DNA from 2 places in the Streptomyces sp. NBC_01237 genome. Region 2 is predicted to be linked to the other one. Evidence: predicted binding sites of a transcription regulator. Region 2 holds the regulator's gene; the other holds the start of a gene.
The links. Region 2 encodes HrcA, which represses chaperone genes, less so after heat shock. Its sites were predicted from a motif close to TTNGCACTCNGNNNNNCNGAGTGCNAA; they were not measured.
Positions count from the first base shown of each region.

Region 1: groES (co-chaperone GroES) is a predicted target of HrcA. The motif match lies at 3,488-3,514, and genes of this name have one in related genera.

Region 1 is NZ_CP108508.1:5,482,189-5,491,741, forward strand. Features, by position in the region: gene OG251_RS24640 (alpha/beta fold hydrolase) at 1-114, opposite strand, end outside; gene OG251_RS24645 (hypothetical protein) at 227-886, shown strand; gene OG251_RS24650 (class I SAM-dependent methyltransferase) at 899-2,131, opposite strand; gene OG251_RS24655 (polysaccharide deacetylase family protein) at 2,230-3,210, shown strand; gene OG251_RS24660 (hypothetical protein) at 3,207-3,467, shown strand; gene groES (co-chaperone GroES) at 3,622-3,930, shown strand; gene groL (chaperonin GroEL) at 4,031-5,653, shown strand; gene OG251_RS24675 (hydroxyacid dehydrogenase) at 6,092-7,120, opposite strand; gene OG251_RS24680 (carbohydrate ABC transporter permease) at 7,165-8,019, opposite strand; gene OG251_RS24685 (carbohydrate ABC transporter permease) at 8,016-8,909, opposite strand; gene OG251_RS24690 (ABC transporter substrate-binding protein) at 8,909-9,553, opposite strand, start outside.
Region 2 is NZ_CP108508.1:2,720,553-2,730,105, reverse strand. Features, by position in the region: gene OG251_RS12135 (SpoIIE family protein phosphatase) at 1-1,126, shown strand, start outside; gene hemW (radical SAM family heme chaperone HemW) at 1,189-2,430, shown strand; gene OG251_RS12125 (ABC transporter substrate-binding protein) at 2,515-5,400, opposite strand; gene OG251_RS12120 (DUF3097 domain-containing protein) at 5,522-6,340, opposite strand; gene OG251_RS12115 (MBL fold metallo-hydrolase) at 6,366-7,097, opposite strand; gene hrcA (heat-inducible transcriptional repressor HrcA) at 7,262-8,278, shown strand; gene dnaJ (molecular chaperone DnaJ) at 8,279-9,415, shown strand; gene OG251_RS12100 (nitronate monooxygenase) at 9,547-9,553, shown strand, end outside.

The DNA of each region.
Region 1 (9,553 bases), 2.8 Mb from region 2:
GTACGAGGAGAACGGGGAGCCGTGCAGCAGCACGACGGGATCGCCCTGCCCGAACGAGTCCCACCGGATGGCTCCGTCGGGCGTCTCGAAGGTCCTGCCGAGAGTCCAGGTCATGGGGTGCCTCCTGCTTCGGGGATGCTCGACCGCTTCGATGAAGTTACCAGAAGGAGCTTTTAACAGGTAACGGTTGGAGGGGGGGGAGTGACCCGCCGGTAGTGTCTGGGTCATGTCACGCCGTTCGCCGCTGCCGCCGTCCCCGCCGCCCGTGGAGATCCGCTCCTGGCCCGACCGCGAAGCGCTGCTCGCCGACCGGGACGTGGTCCTGGGCGAGCTGGTCAGGATGCATGTGGGGCCGGGGCGGCTCGGGTTGCTGTGGATGTGGGCGGCGCTCGCCGCGCTCGGCTGGTCCCTCGTGGGGACCGGGCTCATCATGTTCGAGCAGACGTACGACGTGATCAGCGCCATCGGTGCCCTGGTCAGCCTCGTCATCGGCGTCGCACTCCTGGTGCCGTCCGCCGTCTTCGTCGCGCTGGGCCTGTCCCGGGACCGGAGGGTCCGTCAACTGCTCCTGGAATGGGGCGCGCTGGACCGCGACCCGGCCCGCGACCTGCGACTGCGCAGGCCCGGAGCCAGTCTCGCCTGGCTGCTGGCGTCCTTCGTGCTGTGCGCGGTCGGCCTGTTCGCGTGCACGGCCGGACCGGCGGGCGCCACGGCCGGTGACCCGTACGGCCTGGTCGTCCTCCTCATGGGCGTCGGCCTCATCGCCTGGGTGGCCGGTCTGATCGGCATCACCAAGGCGCTCACCCACCGCCGTTGGGTGGTGCGGGTCCTGATCGGAGCCGTGTCCCGGCCGCGGGTGCCGGCGGGCGGCGGACCGCACGGCTGACACCTCACCGGCTCATCGGTCCACGGGGTGGCCGATCAGCATCGTCGGGGCACCGGCCACCCGGGTCAGGAACACGGTGGCCGAGTGCGGCCCCCGAAGCTTCATGCGGCGGCGCAGTTCCTCCGGTTCGACCGCCGAGCCGCGCTTCTTGACGGTCAGTACGCCGACCTCCCGCTCCCGCAGCAGGGCCTTCAGCTTCTTCATGCCGAACGGGAGCCGGTCGGTGATCTCGTACGCGGTCGTGTAGGGCGACTCGTACGGCGTCTCGCTCGTGACGTACGCGATCGTCTCGTCGATCAGCCACCCACCGCACCGCTCCACGATGTCGGCGACCAGGTGGGCGCGGATGACGGCGCCGTCCGGCTCGTACAGATAGCGGGCGACGGGGCCGACGGGCGGGGCGGGGAGCGGGGCGGCGGCGACCAGCGTCGCCGCCGAGGGCAGGAGCGTCGCCCGGAACGAGCCGGGCGCGAAGCCCTCGCCGAACCAGAGCACCGCCTCCTTGACGTCGCCGCCGTCCGAGATCCACTCCGCCTCCGCCCGCGGCCCGATCGCCTCGTGCGGGACGCCGGGGGCGATCTTCAGCGCCGCCCTGGGGGCCTTCAGCGCGGCGGCGGTCGCCCAGGACAGCGGCGGTGAGTACGCCTCCGGATCGAAGATCCGGCCCCGTCCGCCGCGCCGCGCCGGGTCGACGAAGACCGCGTCGTACGGGGAGGTGTCGATCTCCGTGACATCGGCGCACCGCACCTCGATCAGGTCCGCCAGACCGAGCGCCGCGGCGTTGGCGCGGGCGACCTCGGCGGTCAGCGGATCGCGGTCCACGGCGAGCACACGGATTCCGGCGCGGGCCAGGGCGATCGCGTCGCCGCCGATCCCGCAGCACAGGTCCGCGACGCTCCGTACGCCGCCGAGCCGCGCGAACCGTTCGGCGCGGTACGTCGCGACCGACGTACGGGTGGCCTGCTCGACGCCGTTCGGTGTGAAGAACATCCGGTGCGCGTCCTCGGCACCGAACTTCGCCACCGCCCGCTGCCGCAGCCGTGCCTGCCCCAGGGCCGCCGACACCAGATCCGCGGGGTGCGAACGGCGCAGCCGGGTCGCGGTGGCCAGCTCCCGCGCGGGGTCGTGGTCCCGCAGCCCGGCCAGCAGCTCGGCGCCCTCGGGCGTGCGCAGGGCGGCGAAGGCGGCGAGCGGGTCCGTGGGGCCGGCGGGGCCGGTGGGGGTAGTTGCGTTCACCCGGCCCATTGTGAGCCAGGCCGGCTGTGAGCCAGCCGGGGGACCGGGCGAGCCCGGCGGCGGTGTCGGGGCGGGGGCCCGGTGACGGGCTGGCAGGATGCGGCGCCATGCAGCCAGTACGACAAAAAGAAAAATTGACCACGAAGAGGCGCAGACCGGGTCACATGGTCCTGGCGGCCCTGCTGGTCGCCGCCGTCGGCTCCGGATGCGCCGCAGGATCGGACGGCGGTGGCGCGGGCACCCCCGGCGGGTCGGCCGAGCCCACCGCCGGTCAGCGGGGCGGGCCGGCCGCCGGGCAGCCGGGCGGCCCGGCCCGGCAGGCCGGACCCGCCCGCGCCCCGGACACGTACGCCCAGGAGCTCAAGCGCAAACAGGCGGCCCGGGCCGTCGCCGCGAAGAAGTGGGGGCTGGCCGCGGTGCCGCTGCCCGCCCCCGCGCCCCCCGCCGTGAAACCGCGCATCACCTCCCGCGAGGGCTTCGAGGTCACGGACGGGGACGCGCTGCCGCCCGTCTTCACCACTGTGCCCACCAAGGAGCGGATCGTCTTCCTCACCATGGACGACGGGGCGGAGAAGGACCCCGAGCTGCTGCGGATGATGACCGAACTCGACATCCCCTACAGCGCCTTCCTCAGCGACTACGTGATCAACGACGACTACGACTACTTCGCGAAGATGCAGAAGCTCGGAGTCACCCTCAACAACCACACGCTCAACCACCGCTATCTGCCCGGACTCTCCCGCGAGGAACAGCGGACGGAGATCTGCGACCAGCAGGCGAAGATCCAGAAGCGCTACGGGAAGCGGCCCACCCTCTTCAGGCCGCCGTACGGCAACTACAACCGCGACACCCTGGTCGTCGCGAAGTCCTGCGGGGTCACCGCCGTACCCCTGTGGTCCGCCGAGGCGTTCCCCGACCACATGGAGTGGCGCGAGTGGGACCGGGACCTGCACCCCGGAGACATCGTCCTGACCCACTTCCGGGGACGCGAGGACTGGAAGGGCTCCATGGCGGACATGATCCGCCGGGTCATGAAGACGATCACCGACAAGGGGTACGCGGTGGCCAGGCTGGAGGACTACGTATGAGCCGCGCGCACCGGCTGCTGGCCGCACTGCTGACGGCCGGTGCGCTGTTCACCGTCACCGCGGGCTGCGCGCAGTCGGTGGACCCCATCGAACGGCTGGGGCGCAAGGCGGCCCAGAAGGTCGGCCCGCGGTCGCCGTCGCCCAAGGCCACCGTGGCCAAGGGCAGTCGCGGCGCGTGCGGCCGGCGCCCCCTCCCGCTCCGGCTCGCCGCACGACGCGAGGGTGGTGAATTGGCACTCCGCTTGACCGAGTGCTAATCGCGGTCATAGTCTCGGGTCTGGCACTCCCCCCTGGAGAGTGCCAGCACCACTGTGCGACAGGGCAGGTCCGGCACCCGCGACGACGGATCGACCTGGTCGCCGACCAAAGACTGTTAAACCCCGTGAGATCTCCGAAGGGGGAGACCGGATCGTGTCGACCACCAGCTCCAAGGTTGCGATCAAGCCGCTTGAGGACCGCATTGTGGTCCAGCCGCTCGACGCCGAGCAGACCACGGCTTCCGGCCTGGTCATTCCGGACACTGCCAAGGAGAAGCCCCAGGAGGGCGTCGTCCTGGCCGTGGGCCCGGGCCGCTTCGAGAACGGCGAGCGTCTTCCGCTCGACGTCAAGACCGGCGATGTCGTTCTGTACAGCAAGTACGGCGGCACCGAGGTGAAGTACAACGGCGAGGAGTACCTCGTCCTCTCGGCGCGCGACGTCCTCGCGATCGTCGAGAAGTAATTCACCCACGTTTGCTTCTGTTCTGCGCCCCTGGTCCCCTGCGAAATAACTAGCCGGGCGGCGAGGGGCGCAGTTCGTTCGAGAGGGAAAGATTCAGCCCATGGCGAAGATTCTGAAGTTCGACGAGGACGCCCGTCGCGCCCTTGAGCGCGGCGTCAACAAGCTTGCCGACACGGTCAAGGTGACGATCGGCCCCAAGGGCCGCAACGTCGTCATCGACAAGAAGTTCGGCGCTCCCACCATCACCAACGACGGTGTCACCATCGCGCGCGAGGTCGAGCTCGACGACCCGTACGAGAACCTCGGTGCCCAGCTCGTGAAGGAGGTGGCGACCAAGACCAACGACGTAGCGGGTGACGGCACCACCACCGCCACCGTGCTGGCCCAGGCGCTCGTCCGCGAGGGTCTGCGCAACGTCGCCGCGGGCGCGTCCCCGGCCTCCCTGAAGAAGGGCATCGACGCCGCGGTCAAGGCCGTGTCCGAGGAGCTCCTCGCGACCGCCCGCCCGATCGACGACAAGTCCGACATCGCCGCCGTGGCCGCGCTCTCCGCGCAGGACACCCAGGTCGGCGAGCTCATCGCGGACGCGATGGACAAGGTCGGCAAGGACGGTGTCATCACCGTCGAGGAGTCCAACACCTTCGGTCTGGACCTTGAGTTCACCGAGGGCATGGCCTTCGACAAGGGCTACCTGTCCCCGTACATGGTGACCGACCAGGAGCGTATGGAGGCCGTCCTCGACGACCCGTACATCCTGATCCACCAGGGCAAGATCGGCTCCATCCAGGAGCTGCTCCCGCTGCTGGAGAAGGTCATCCAGGCCGGCGCCTCCAAGCCGCTCCTGATCATCGCCGAGGACGTCGAGGGCGAGGCGCTCTCCACCCTCGTCGTCAACAAGATCCGTGGCACCTTCAACGCCGTCGCGGTGAAGGCCCCGGGCTTCGGTGACCGCCGCAAGGCCATGCTCGGTGACATCGCCACCCTCACCGGTGCGACCGTCATCGCCGAAGAGGTCGGCCTCAAGCTCGACGGCGCCGGTCTCGACGTGCTGGGCACCGCCCGCCGCGTCACCGTCTCCAAGGACGACACGACCATCGTCGACGGCGGGGGCAACTCCGACGACGTCAAGGGCCGCGTCAACCAGATCAAGGCCGAGATCGAGTCCACGGACTCCGACTGGGACCGCGAGAAGCTCCAGGAGCGCCTCGCGAAGCTGGCCGGCGGCGTGTGCGTGATCCGTGTCGGTGCCGCCACCGAGGTGGAGCTCAAGGAGAAGAAGCACCGTCTGGAGGACGCCATCTCCGCGACCCGCGCCGCGGTCGAGGAGGGCATCGTCTCCGGTGGTGGCTCCGCTCTGGTCCACGCCGTCAAGGTCCTTGAGGGCAACCTCGGCAAGACCGGCGACGAGGCCACCGGTGTCGCGGTCGTGCGCCGCGCCGCCGTCGAGCCGCTGCGCTGGATCGCCGAGAACGCGGGCCTCGAGGGTTACGTCATCACCTCGAAGGTCGCCGAGCTCGACAAGGGCCAGGGCTTCAACGCGGCCACCGGCGAGTACGGCGACCTGGTGAAGGCCGGCGTCATCGACCCGGTCAAGGTCACCCGCTCCGCGCTGGAGAACGCCGCGTCGATCGCGTCGCTGCTGCTCACGACCGAGACCCTGGTCGTCGAGAAGCCGGCCGAGGACGAGTCCGACGCCGGTCACGGCCACGGGCACTCCCACTAGTACGCACCCGGCACGACACCGAGGCCCGGTACCCCCGTCGCGGGGGCACCGGGCCTCGGTGCGTTCCACCCTGCCGGGTGCGCTGTCCCCGGACCCCTGCTCCTCAATCGCCGGAGGGGCTGGGTTTTGGGGGCACTGCCCCCGGACGCCTGCTCCTCAATCGCCGGAGGGGCTGGGTTTTCGGGGGGCTGTCCCCGGACGCCTGCTCCTCAATCGCCGGAGGGGCTGGGTTTTCGGGGGGCTGTCCCCGGACGCCTGCTCCTCAATCGCCGGAGGGGCTGGGTTTTGGGGGCACTGCCCCCCGGACCTCTGCTCCTCAATTACCGGAGGGGCTGGGTTTTCGGGGGGCTCGGTTTATTGAGCCCGCCCGGCGATTGAGGGCATCTTTCAGCCTGTCCGGCGTTTGAGGACCGGGGTCCGGGGCGGAGCCCCGAGGGGTCACGCCGAGTGGCGGAGCGCCCCCGGCGTCACCGGATCCGCGAACGGCAGTCCCCGGGCGAAGCGTTCCAGCTCGTCCAGCGACTGGTCGGCCATCCGATGCAGCTCATTGCCCAGCGACCCCGCGACGTGCGGGGTCAGCAGAACGTTCGGCAGGTCGTACAACGGGGACTGCGCCGCCGGGAGTTCGGGCTCCGTGACATCCAGCACCGCGTGCAGCCGCCCGCTCACCAGCTCCGGCAGCAGCGCGTCCTCGTCCACCAGCGAACCCCGCGCCGTGTTGATCAGCGTCGCCCCGTCCGGCAGCAGCGCCAACTGCTCCGCGCCGATGAGGTGGTGCGTGGCCGGGAGCTGCGGCGCGTGGACGGAGAGGACCGAGCTGTCCGCGCACACCTGCGCCAGCGACGCGGAGCGGACACCCAGCGAGGCCGCCTCCTCGGCACCGACGTACGGGTCGTAGAGCGCCACGTCCAGATCGAACGGCCGCAGCAGTTCGATCACCCGGCGGCCGATGCGGGACGCTCCGACGATGCCGACGGTACGGCGGTAGTTGCCGGTGGCGTCCAGCTCGTGGAGCCAGTCGTGGTCGGTGCGCAGCTCGCGGTAGCGCCGGGCCGAGTGCAGGACGCGCTTGTTGGCGAAGAGCACCGCGGCCACCGTGTATTCGGCGACCGGCAGCGCGTTCGCCCCCGCCGCCGAGGTGACGGCGATCCCGCGTTCCCAGCAGGCGTCGGTGATGTGGTGCTTCACCGACCCCGCGGCGTGTACGACGGCGCGCAGCCGCGGGGCGGCGGCCAGTACCTCGGCGGTGAGCGGGGTCGCGCCCCAGCAGGTGAACAGCACCTCGGCCTCGGCGAGCGCGGCGGCCACCTCGGGCGTCGGAGCGGCCAGGTCGTGGCCGACGAGCCGGGGGTCCGTCCGGGTGAGGGCGGTCAGCCGGGTGCGGTGGTGTGCGGCGAGGAGGCGTTCGGCGATGCCGGGAGCCATCGCCAGCAGGGCCTTCGGCCGGTTGTCAGTGGCGTGGGGCATGGTGGGACTCGTACTCCTCAGGGCTCGCGCGGGCGGTCCGACGGTCACTTGACGCTTCCGGCGGTCAGGCCCGCCTTCCAGTGCCGTTGCAGCGAGACGAAGGCGACGATCAGGGGGATGACGGCGAGGAGGGAGCCGGTGACGACGAGCGGGTAGAAGCTCGGCTCGCCGTGGGTGTTGGTGTTCCAGGAGTAGAGACCGAGGCTCAACGGGAAGAGCTTGCGGTCCGACAGCATCACCAGGGGGAGGAAGAAGTTGTTCCAGATCGCGGTGAACTGGAAGAGGAAGACCGTCACGAAGCCCGGCATGACCATGGGCAGACCGATCGACCAGAAGGTGCGCAGCTCTCCCGCCCCGTCGATCCGGGCGGCCTCCAGCGCCTCGTTCGGGATGTAGCCGGTGCAGAACACCCGCGCGAGATACACACCGAACGGGTTGACCAGCACCGGGATCAGCACCGACCAGTAGGTGTTGACCAGCCCGATCTTGGACGCCAGGAGATACATCGGCAGGGCCAGCGCGGTGGTGGGCACCAGCACGCCCATCAGGACCAGGCCGAACAGCTTCTCCTTGCCCCGGAATTCGTACTTGTCGAAGGCGTAGCCCGCGGCGACGCAGATCAGCGAGCAGACGATCGCGCCGCCGCCGGCGTACAGGAGGCTGTTGAGGTACCAGCGGAAGTAGATGCCGTCGCCGTAGGAGGCGAGGTTCGACAGGTTCTCGCCGAGGTTGAAGCCGTCGAAGGAGAAGGCGTTGCCCGCGAGCAGGCCGCCGGTGTCCTTCGTGGCGGCGGTGACCAGCCAGACGAGGGGGAAGAGCATGTAGACGACCGCGAGGAGCAGGAAGCCGTTGACCGCCGTCTTGGACATCCAACGGCTGGGGCGAGTCGATGAGTTCATGCCTTCTTGCCCTTCCGGCCGGTGAAGCGGGTGACGACGAAGGAGAGCAGCGCGGCGGTGAGGGCCAGCAGGATGGAGGCGGCCGCGGCGAGCCCGTAGTCGTTGCGCTCGAAGGCCGCGGTGTACGCGTACATGTTCGGCGTCCAGGTGGAGGAGACGGCGGAGCCCGTTCCCTTGTTGAGGATCAGCGGTTCGGTGAACAGCTGGAGCGAGCCGATGATCGTGAACAGCGCGACCATCGCCACGGAGGCGCGGATCAGCGGGACCTTGATGGACAGGGCGATCCGCCAGGTACCCGCACCGTCGACCGTGGCCGCTTCGAGTACGGACCGGTCGATGGCCTGGAGCGCGGCGTAGAAGATCACCATGTTGTAGCCGAGCCATTCCCACAGCGCGATGTTCACGATGGAGGGGAGAGCGCCTTCGGGGGAGAAGAAGTCGAAGCCGATCCCCCCGGACTCCATGGCGCTGACGACCGGGCTGAGCTGGGGTGTGTAGAGGTAGACCCAGATCAGCGCGGCGATGATGCCGGGCACGGCGTGCGGCAGGAAGAGCGCGAGCTGGAAGAACCGGCGGGCACGGGCCAGCGTGGAGTCCAGCAGCAGGGCGAGGGCGAGGGCCCCGATGAGCAGCAGCGGAATGTAGAACAGGCAGTATCCGAGCAGGACGCCGAAGCCCTCGCGGAAGGCCCGGTCGCCCAGCGCCGCCGCGTAGTTGTCGAGGCCGCTGAAGACGGTCTCGGTACCGCCGAAGCCCAGTCCGGACTGCTTCTCGGTGAACAGGCTGAGCCAGACCGCGTATCCGATCGGCACGAGCATGGCCAAGGTGAACAGTACGAAGAAGGGCCCCAGCAGGACGGCGGCGGCTCTGGTTGTCCGGGCGCGCTTCATCAGCCGGCGTCCTCGACCTTCAGGCCGCGCTTCTTGAGCTCGGCGACGGTGGCGTCATGGCCCGCCTGCACGGCTTCGGCGATCGTCGAACCGCCGCTGGCGACCTTGCCGAACTGGTCCTTGATCACGGTGTTGGATGTGCCGGTCGTCGGGCCCCAGGCCCAGTTCTGGCCGATGGACGTCGCGGCGCCCTCGAACACCTGGTAGATGTCCGTACCGCCGTAGAAACTCGCGTCGAACGACTTCTTCGCGACGGGACGCAGCTCGGCCGCGGCCGGGAAGGCGCTCGACGTGCCGGATTCGATACGGGCCTTGATGCCGTCCTCGGTGGTGGACATCCAGGTCGCGAACTCGACGGCGGCCTTCGCCTTCTTGCTGTTCTTGGACACCGCGAAGGTGGAGCCGCCGAGCATGCCGCTGGCCGGCTTGCCGTCCCAGCTGGGCATCGGGGCGACCGCCCACTTGCCGCTCTGCTCGGGCAGCGTGCCCTTCAGGACGCCCGCGCCCCAGGCGGCGCCGAGGTAGCCGACGGTGCCGCCGTTCTTGAGGGAGTTGGTCCACTCCGGGCTGAAGGAGGCGTTGGCCCGGATCAGGTCGTCGTCGAGCAGTCCCTGCCAGTAGTCGGCGACCTTGGTGGTGGCCGC
Region 2 (9,553 bases):
GGCCGCCGAGCGGCACGGATCGCCGGACGGTGGCACAGGGACCGACGAGCGGCACGGGCCGCCGGACGGCGGCACAGGGACCGACGAGCGGCACGGATCGCCGGACGGCGGGTCACCGGACGGTGGCGCTCCCGAGGAGGAACCGGACGCCCGGCCCGGCGGCCGTGACGGGGCCGCCCTCGCCTACCGGATCACCGCGGGCGGCCGCACGCTCGGCGCCGTCCTCGTCGGACGGGAAGGCGTCGCCCGGGTCCCCGACGAGGTGGCCGCGCTGATCGAGGACTTCGTCCGCCGCCTCGGCCTCGCCGTCGGCGCGGCCCGCGCCTACACCCGGCAGGCCACGATCAGCCGCATCCTCCAGCGCGGACTGCTGCCCAGCAAGGTCGCCGAGATCCCCGGAGTCACCAGCGCCCTGGTGTACGAGCCGAGCGACGACGGCGTGGTCGGGGGTGACTTCTACGACATCTTCCCGTGCCCCGGCGACCGCTGGTGCTTCGTGCTCGGCGACGTCCAGGGCAGTGGCCCCGAGGCCGCCGTCGTCACCGGACTGGCCCGCCCCTGGCTGCGGCTGCTGTCCCGGGAGGGCTTCGGCGTCGGCGAGGTCCTGGACCGGCTCAACCGGCTCCTCCTCGACGACGCCATGGAGGCCGCGGAGGCCGCCGCCCTGATGGTCGCGGCGGCGGGCGGGCAGCAGCTCCAGGACGGCTCCCAGTCCCGGTTCCTGTCCCTGCTGTACGGGGAGATCGTCCCGCTCCCGGACGGCGGGGTGCGCTGCACCGTGGCCAGCGCGGGCCACCCGCTGCCCCTGCTGCTGCGGCCCGACGGCTCCGTACGTCCCGCGGCCGATCCCCAGGTGCTGCTCGGCGTCGTCGAGGACGTCGCGTACGAGAGCCAGAGCTTCGACCTGGCGCCCGGAGACGCCCTGCTCTGCGTGACCGACGGGGTGACCGAGCGGCGTTCGGGGCGGCTCCTGTTCGACGACGGGGACGGGCTCGCGCGGGTGCTCTCCGGATGCGCCGGGCTGCCCGCGGAGACGATCGCCGACCGGATCAAGCGGGCCGTCCACGAGTTCGCCGAGCTGCCGCCGGACGACGACGTGGCCCTGATGGTGCTCCGGGCCGACTGAGGACGGGCGCCGGGGCCGCCCCGGCCCGCAGCGGGTCGGGGCCGCTCCCGCGGCGAGTGACAATGGACGGTATGCCTTCCGTACTGCCCGATGGTGAGCCCGTGCCCGACGACGGGGCGCTGCCCCGCCATGCCCTGGAAGGCGCCGCCGACCGACCGCTCGGCTTCTATCTGCATGTGCCCTACTGCGCCACCCGCTGCGGCTACTGCGACTTCAACACCTACACCGCCACCGAGCTGCGCGGCTCCGGCGGCGCCCTGGCCTCCCGCGACAACTACGCCGCGCACCTGATCGAGGAGGTCCGCCAGGCCCGCAAGGTCCTGGGCGACGACCCCCGGCCGGTCCGGACCGTGTTCGTCGGCGGCGGCACCCCCACGCTGCTGCCCGCCGCCGATCTCGTACGCATGCTGGGGGCGATCCGCGACGAGTTCGGGCTCGCGGACGATGCCGAGATCACCACCGAGGCCAATCCGGAGTCCGTCGATCCGGCCTATCTGGCGGCCCTGCGCGAAGGCGGCTTCAACCGGGTCTCCTTCGGCATGCAGAGCGCCCGGCAGCACGTGCTGAAGATCCTGGACCGTACGCACACCCCCGGCCGCCCCGAAGCGTGTGTCGCCGAGGCCAGGGCGGCGGGCTTCGACCACGTCAACCTGGACCTGATCTACGGCACCCCCGGCGAGTCCGACGACGACTGGCGGGCCTCCCTGGACGCGGCCATCGGCGCCGGCCCCGACCATGTGTCGGCCTACGCCCTGATCGTCGAGGAGGGCACCCAGCTCGCCCGGCGCATCCGGCGCGGCGAGATCCCGATGACCGACGACGACGCGCACGCCGACCGGTATCTGATCGCGGACGAGGCGATGGCCGCCGCGGGCTTCTCCTGGTACGAGGTGTCCAACTGGGCCCGGACACCCGAAGGCCGGTGCCTGCACAACGAGCTGTACTGGCGCGGCGCCGACTGGTGGGGCGCCGGGCCGGGCGCGCACAGCCACGTGGGTGGGGTGCGCTGGTGGAACGTGAAGCACCCGGGGGCGTACGCACAGGCGCTCGCCGAGGGCCGCTCGCCCGGGGCGGGGCGCGAGATCCTCGCCGCCGAGGACCGCCGGGTCGAGCGGATCCTGCTGGAGCTGCGGCTGCTCGAAGGGTGCCCGCTGTCGCTGCTCAGGCCGGACGGCCTCGCGGCCTCGCGACGGGCCCTCGCGGACGGGCTGCTGCAGGCCGGTCCGTACGAGGAGGGGCGTGCGGTCCTCACCCTGCGGGGGCGGCTGCTGGCCGACGCGGTGGTGCGGGACCTGGTGGACTGAGCCGCCCCCTCCGGTACCTCCTCCGCCCCCTCCGCTACCTGCCCCCGGCCGCCCCCTGCCCCCGCCGGCACTGCCCCCCGCCGGCTACGGCTTGCAGTCCTGGCGGGCCAGCGGCTTCGGTACGCCCGCCGGTTTGCCGCACAGGACGGTCCGTTCGGCGTCCGGTCCGGGGCGGACCACCTTGATGATGTTGATGCCGTGCATGTTCTCGGCGGGCGACGCCTTGTCCCTGCTGAAGGTGATCGTCCCCGTGGGCATGCTGTTGAGGTCCACCGTGTGCAGCGTCGCCCAGGTCTCCGCCGCGCTTCGCCGGGTGTCCCCCCGGGCGGCGGCGTCGTACAGCGCGGCCGTCGCGCTGTAGGAGAGCACGGTCTGACCGCTGGCGAACAGCTCGTCCTCATAGGCGGGTGTGCCCGCCGACAGGGCCGTCAGCTCCCCGTCGGGGTGCAGGTCGGCCAGCGCGCTGCGGGCATCGCTGTAGAAGCCCTGATTGCCGCCCTTGTCCAGCGGGGCCAGCGAGCTGTGGTAGAGCGTCACGTTCGCCGCGATGGACGTGCTGGCCTCGAAGGTGCCCTTCGTCAGATCGTCCCCCGTGAACACCGTCATGGGCTTCTTGGAGCAGAGCCCCTGCGAGAGGCCGCTCATCAGGTTCGGGACGTCCTCGACCCGTCCGGCGAAGTACAGCGCGTCGGGCACCGGGTCCAGCTTGCAGATCGTGGTCACCGGGGTGTTGAGGCTGGCGCCGCCGGAGAGCTTGTACGTGACGTCCTCGCCCACGCCGAACCCCGCCTTGCGGAGCATCGACCTGCCCGCCTCGCGCTGCTCGGCCGTGTACCGGTCCTTGTCGCCGTTGCGCAGTTCCCGGGAAAGGACGATCGCGCTCGGGGCGGTCCTCCCGCCCTTGAGCTTCTCGGCGATCTGCCGGGCGACCAGACCGAGGGCGTACGCCTGCTCCTCGTCGGTCGCGGCGAGACCGAAGTAGTTCGGGTAGTCCCGGGGCAGATCGCTGCTCGAATTGGTGGTGTCGACCAGCGGCAGACCGGCTTTCCGGAGCCGGCCGGTGGCCGCCGCGCTCTCCTGCGTGTTGCGGCCGAAGCCGACCACGCCGACCACGGTCGGGTCCCGCTCCGCCACCTCTATGATCTTGTCCACCGTGGTCAGCTGATGGAGCATGTCCTGACCGCCGTTGGCCGTGAGGACCCGCAGCTTGACGGGCCGGTGCAACGTCTTGTTCACCGAACGCTGGTGCAGATAGACGCCGGTCAGCTCCTCCAGCCCCTTGCGGGTGAGCTTGTCGTCGCCGTTCCGCGCGGTGAGCGGCCCCGCGTAGACGATGGTGACGTAGTTCTCGTTCGGCCCGATGTCCGCGTTCTCGTCGCGGATCGCCTTCTCGACGCGCTCGAAGCTGATGCCCGCGCCCACACCGTTCAGTGCCAGCTTGTTGCCCTTGGCGAAGAGCACCTCGGGGGAGGTGGCCACCCCCACGCACTCCTTGTCCTTCCCCGAACCGCTCCAGATCGCGTCCGTGTTGCGGTCGGTCAGCGGGCCGTGGCAGTACTCCTTCCGCCAGTGCTCGCTCCACAGGAAGGTTCCCAGCAGGCTCCCGACGAGGACGAGCGCGACGGCCGCCCTGGACATCACCCACCACGCCCAGGTCCGCCGGACCCGGTAGGTGACGAGTTCCGCGTGCGCGTGCTCATGGGTCAGCTTGCCGGTGGACAGCGGCAGCCGGAGCACCCACGCCAGCGTCGCGGCCGCGACGGGGGACTGGCCCAGGCTCAGATCGTCGACCCAGCGCTCGTAACGGGCCCGCGCCGCCGCGGAGAAGGTGGGCCCGCTCGCGGGCGGCGGGTCCGCGGGCAGCGGCGGGGTGTGCCGCATGATCCCGGCGGCGGGCAGGGACGCCAGCAGCAGCAGCGGGTCCACCTCGCTGCGCCGCGACCGTACGCTGTTCATCGCGTTGATCAGCAGGATGCCGCCGTTGTCCTGGGTGGCCGTGGGCAGGAACACCACCGGCGGGACCGTCCGCTTGCTGCGCCGCCAGTCCAGCGTGTGCGGCCGGTAGTTGTGCAGCAGGTCCTCCAGCAGGGCCTGGACCCGCAGCTCCAGATGGAACTGGCGCGCGTGCTCGTCCCCCGCCCGCGCGTCGGCCACCCGCTCGGCGACCGCCGCCGCGCGGGCCCGGATCACCCGCCAGGAACCGCTCGGCGAGAACCGGGACCAGCCGTCGGAGGGGTACCCCGTACTGGAGGCGGCCAGGGAGGAGGTGGTCGCGAACCACCGGCTGGCCCGGCGCAGCCACAGTAGCGGCGGCGCGGCGCTGCTCAGCAGCCGTACGACGGCCAGGCCGAGCAGGGCGACGGCCGCCACCAGGGCGGTCAGCAGCCAGCCGATCTCGCCGAGCAGCACGCTGAGCACGGCGATGAAGACGGCGCCCATGAAGGTCTCCGGCCGCACCGAGGCCCGCAGCGAGTCCCACCAGTTGTTGGCCCCCGACCGGCTCGCCCGCCAGCGCAGCCTGCCCAGCTGCTCAAGAATCCTTTCCTCACGTCCACGCGCCGAGCGCCCGCCGGGCTGCGCGAGCACCGTCGTGGTGGCCTGCTCGATGGCACCGAGGAGGCGTGAGCGGGGGAAGGAGAACGGCTTGTACTGCGAGCTCTCCCGGGTCTCCCAGGGCTCCTCGCTCAGCCTGCGCACCATGTCGAGCGCCGCGTCGTACGGGGTCCGGCCCTCGCCGTCGAGCAGCTTCACCGGGACCCGGCGCAGCTGATTGGCCCGGTGGATCTGGAGCACGATCTGCTCGACGCGCGCGTCGATCTCGGGCCCCGCGTCGGCCTCGGCCGCCTGTGCGACGACCAGTGGCATCACCGGCCGGTTGACCTTGTACTGGTCGATCAGCTGCTGCATCAGGTGGAAGACGGCCGAAGCCGCCTCGTTCTCCGCACTGTCCTGCCACACCTCGCGTGTCATGTCGCCCCCGTGCCTTCCCGTCGCCCGCCGAGCCCCTTCACCTCTCAATAACCGATGGTGCGTGTGTGGCGCAGGCGTTCAGCGGGATCGGTACCGGATCCTCTTCAACGGGGGCCGGGCTTCAGCCGGGAAGCGTCACGAAGTCGATCAACTCCTCGACCCGGCCCAGGAGTTGTGGTTCGAGGTCGCGATAGGAGTGGACCTTGGAGAGGATGTGCTGCCAGGCCGCCCCGGTGTTCTCCGGCCAGCCCAGCGACCGGCACACCCCTGTCTTCCAGTCCTGGCCGCGCGGCACCACCGGCCAGCCCGCGATCCCCACCGAGGAGGGCTTCACCGCCTCCCAGACGTCGATGTACGGGTGGCCCACCACCAGCACGTTCGCGTCCGACACCTGACCGGCGATCCGGGACTCCTTGGAACCGGGCACCAGATGGTCCACCAGCACCCCCAGCCGGGCGTCCGGACCCGGTGAGAACTCGCGCACGATCGCCGGGAGGTCGTCGATGCCCTCCAGGTACTCGACCACCACACCCTCGATCCGCAGGTCGTCGCCCCACACCCGCTCGACCAGCTCCGCGTCGTGCCGGCCCTCCACATAGATCCGCCCGGCCCGCGCCACCCGGGCCCGCGCGCCGGGCACCGCCACCGAACCGGACGCCGTACGGGCCGGCCGCACAGGACCGGCGGCCGAGGGGCGTACGAGCGTGACGACCCGGCCCTCCAGCAGGAAGCCACGCGGCTCCATCGGGAACACCCGGTGCTTGCCGAAGCGGTCCTCCAGGGTGACCGTCGGCCCCTGGGCCGTCTTCTCGCAGCGGATCACCGCACCGCAGAAGCCGGTGGAGACCTCCTCCACGACCAGATCGGGCTCGGCGGGGACCTCCGGGGCGGGGACGGACTTCTTCCACGGCGGGGTCAGGTCCGGCTGATAGCTGCGCATGGCACGACGATAAGTGGGCGGCCTCTCACGACACGCCGAAGCGCTCCGCCAGCCGGTCCCGCTGTGCCCGTACGAACGCCGCGTCCACCACCGCCCCGTGCCCCGGCACGTACAGCGCGTCCTCGCCGCCCAGCGCCAGCAGCCTGTCCAGCGCGGCCGGCCAGCGGGAGACGACCGCGTCCCGGCCCGCCTGCGGTTCGCCGGACTCCTCGACCAGGTCGCCGCAGAGCACCACCGCCGGCTCCCCGTCCGGCCCCGGCACCAGCGCCGCCAGATCGTGGCCGCTGTGCGCCGGACCGACATCGGCCAGCAGCACCTGCCGGCCGCCCCCGAGGTCGAGCGTCCACTCCCCGCGCACCTCGTGGTGCGGGGCCACCAGGACATCCACCGCCTGCGCCGCCTGCTCCTCGGGCACCCCGTGGCGTACCGCGGAGGCGCGCAGACCGTCCGCGCCGCTGCTGAGGAGACCGGCGATGCCGACCGCCCCGTACACCTGGGCCCCGGCGAACGCCGCGGTGCCCAGTACATGATCGAAATGCGGGTGGCTCAGTGCGATATGTGTCACCCTCCGGCCGAGCAACGCCTCCGCCTGCGTCCGCAGCTCGACGCCCTCACGCAGCGTCGACCCGGTGTCGTAGAGCAGCGCCGCGCCCGCCCCGGCCACCAGCGCGACCGTCGCATCCCACCCGGGAAGGCGCCGCCGGCCCACACCGTTGCCCAACCGCTCCCAGCCGAACTCTTCCCAAGAGACGTCCATACGGCGACGCTATCGGCAACGACCTGCGCAGTCTCGCGGTAGCGTGGCCGGTCGCCCTTGCCTGGGGGGCACCCCGCCCCCGTACACTGGCCGGGGGGATTGCTGGCACTCGAACGCACAGAGTGCCAGGCAGACACCGGAGACGACAGCTGGAGGTGTGCGCGATGCTCAGCGAACGCAGACTCGAAGTGCTGCGCGCCATCGTCCAGGACTATGTCGGCACCGAGGAGCCCGTCGGCTCCAAGGCGCTCACGGAGCGGCACAAGCTCGGGGTCTCCCCGGCCACCATCCGCAACGACATGGCCGTGCTGGAGGACGAGGGATTCATCGCCCAGCCGCACACGAGCGCGGGGCGCATCCCGACGGACAAGGGCTACCGGCTCTTCGTCGACCGGCTGGCGGGCGTCAAGCCGCTGTCCTCGCCGGAGCGCCGTGCCATCCAGAATTTCCTCGACGGCGCGGTCGACCTCGACGATGTCGTGGGCCGCACCGTACGGCTGCTCGCGCAGCTGACCCGGCAGGTCGCCGTCGTGCAGTACCCCTCGCTGACCCGCTCGACGGTGCGGCACGTGGAGCTGCTGGCGCTGGCTCCAGCCCGGCTGATGCTGGTCCTGATCACCGACACCGGCCGGGTCGAACAGCGTATGATCGACTGCCCCGCGCCGTTCGGTGAGACCTCTCTCGCCGATCTGCGGGCCCGGCTCAACAGCCGGGTCGTCGGACGCCGCTTCGCGGATGTTCCGCAACTGGTGCAGGAGCTGCCGGAATCCTTCGACAGCGAGGACCGGGCCACCGTCTCCACGGTGCTCTCCGTCCTTCTCGAAACGCTGGTCGAGGAGACGGAGGAGCGGCTGATGATCGGCGGCACCTCCAACCTCACCCGCTTCGGGCACGACTTCCCGGTGATGATCCGGCCGGTGCTGGAAGCACTGGAGGAGCAGGTCGTGCTGCTGAAGCTGCTCGGTGAGGCAACGGACTCGGGCATGACCGTACGTATCGGGCACGAGAACGCCCATGAGGGGCTCAACTCCACGTCCGTCGTCGCGGTCGGCTACGGTTCGGGCGACGAGGCAGTCGCCAAACTCGGCGTGGTCGGACCGACCCGCATGGACTACCCCGGAACGATGGGAGCGGTACGCGCAGTGGCACGTTACGTCGGACAGATCCTGGCGGATTCGTAAGTGGCCACGGACTACTACGCCGTACTAGGCGTGCGCCGCGACGCATCTCAGGACGAGATCAAGAAGGCATTCCGGCGGCTCGCCCGCGAGCTGCACCCGGATGTCAACCCGGATCCGAAGACCCAGGAGCGGTTCAAGGAGATCAACGCCGCTTACGAGGTGTTGTCGGATCCGCAGAAGAAGCAGGTCTACGACCTCGGTGGCGACCCGCTGTCCGCCTCCGGCGGAGGCGGCGCGGGCGGATTCGGACAAGGTGGCTTCGGCAACTTCTCCGACATCATGGACGCGTTCTTCGGTACGGCGTCGCAGCGCGGACCCCGTTCGCGCACCCGGCGCGGCCAGGACGCGATGATCCGGCTGGAGATCGACCTCTCCGAGGCGGCCTTCGGCACCACCAAGGACATCCAGGTCGACACGGCGGTCGTCTGTACGACCTGCAGTGGCGAGGGCGCGGCCCCCGGCACCTCCGCCCAGACCTGTGACATGTGCCGCGGTCGCGGCGAGGTCTCCCAGGTCACCCGGTCCTTCCTGGGCCAGGTCATGACCTCGCGGCCCTGCCCGCAGTGCCAGGGCTTCGGTACGGTCGTGCCGACGCCCTGCCCGGAGTGCGCCGGTGACGGCCGCATCCGCTCGCGGCGCACGCTCACCGTGAAGATCCCCGCGGGCGTCGACAACGGCACCCGCATCCAGCTCGCCGGTGAGGGCGAGGTCGGCCCCGGCGGCGGACCGGCCGGCGATCTGTACGTCGAGATCCACGAGCTGCCGCACGCGGTGTTCCAGCGGCGTGGCGACGATCTGCACTGCACGGTCACCATCCCGATGACGGCGGCGGCGCTCGGCACCAAGGTGCCGCTGGAGACGCTCGACGGCCTGGAGGAGATCGACATCAGGCCGGGCACCCAGTCCGGTCAGTCGGTGCCGCTGCACGGGCGCGGGATCACACATCTGCGCGGCGGTGGCCGGGGCGACCTGATCGTGCATGTCGAAGTACTGACCCCGTCCAAGCTGGACTCGGAGCAGGAGCGACTGCTGCGCGAGCTGGCGAAGCTGCGCGGCGAGGAACGGCCCATCGGCCAGTTTCAGCCAGGTCAGCAAGGGTTGTTCTCCCGGCTGAAGGACGCTTTCAACGGCCGCTGAACCGGTCTCGGCCTGTCACCGCACCGCCCGTCGGTCTTGTACCGGCGGGCGGTGCTGCGTACAGCGGTATATCGGTCATGCCGTCTCATGGCTGATTCGGCCCTGTGCGTCGGACATGGCACGATGCGGTCATGTCCT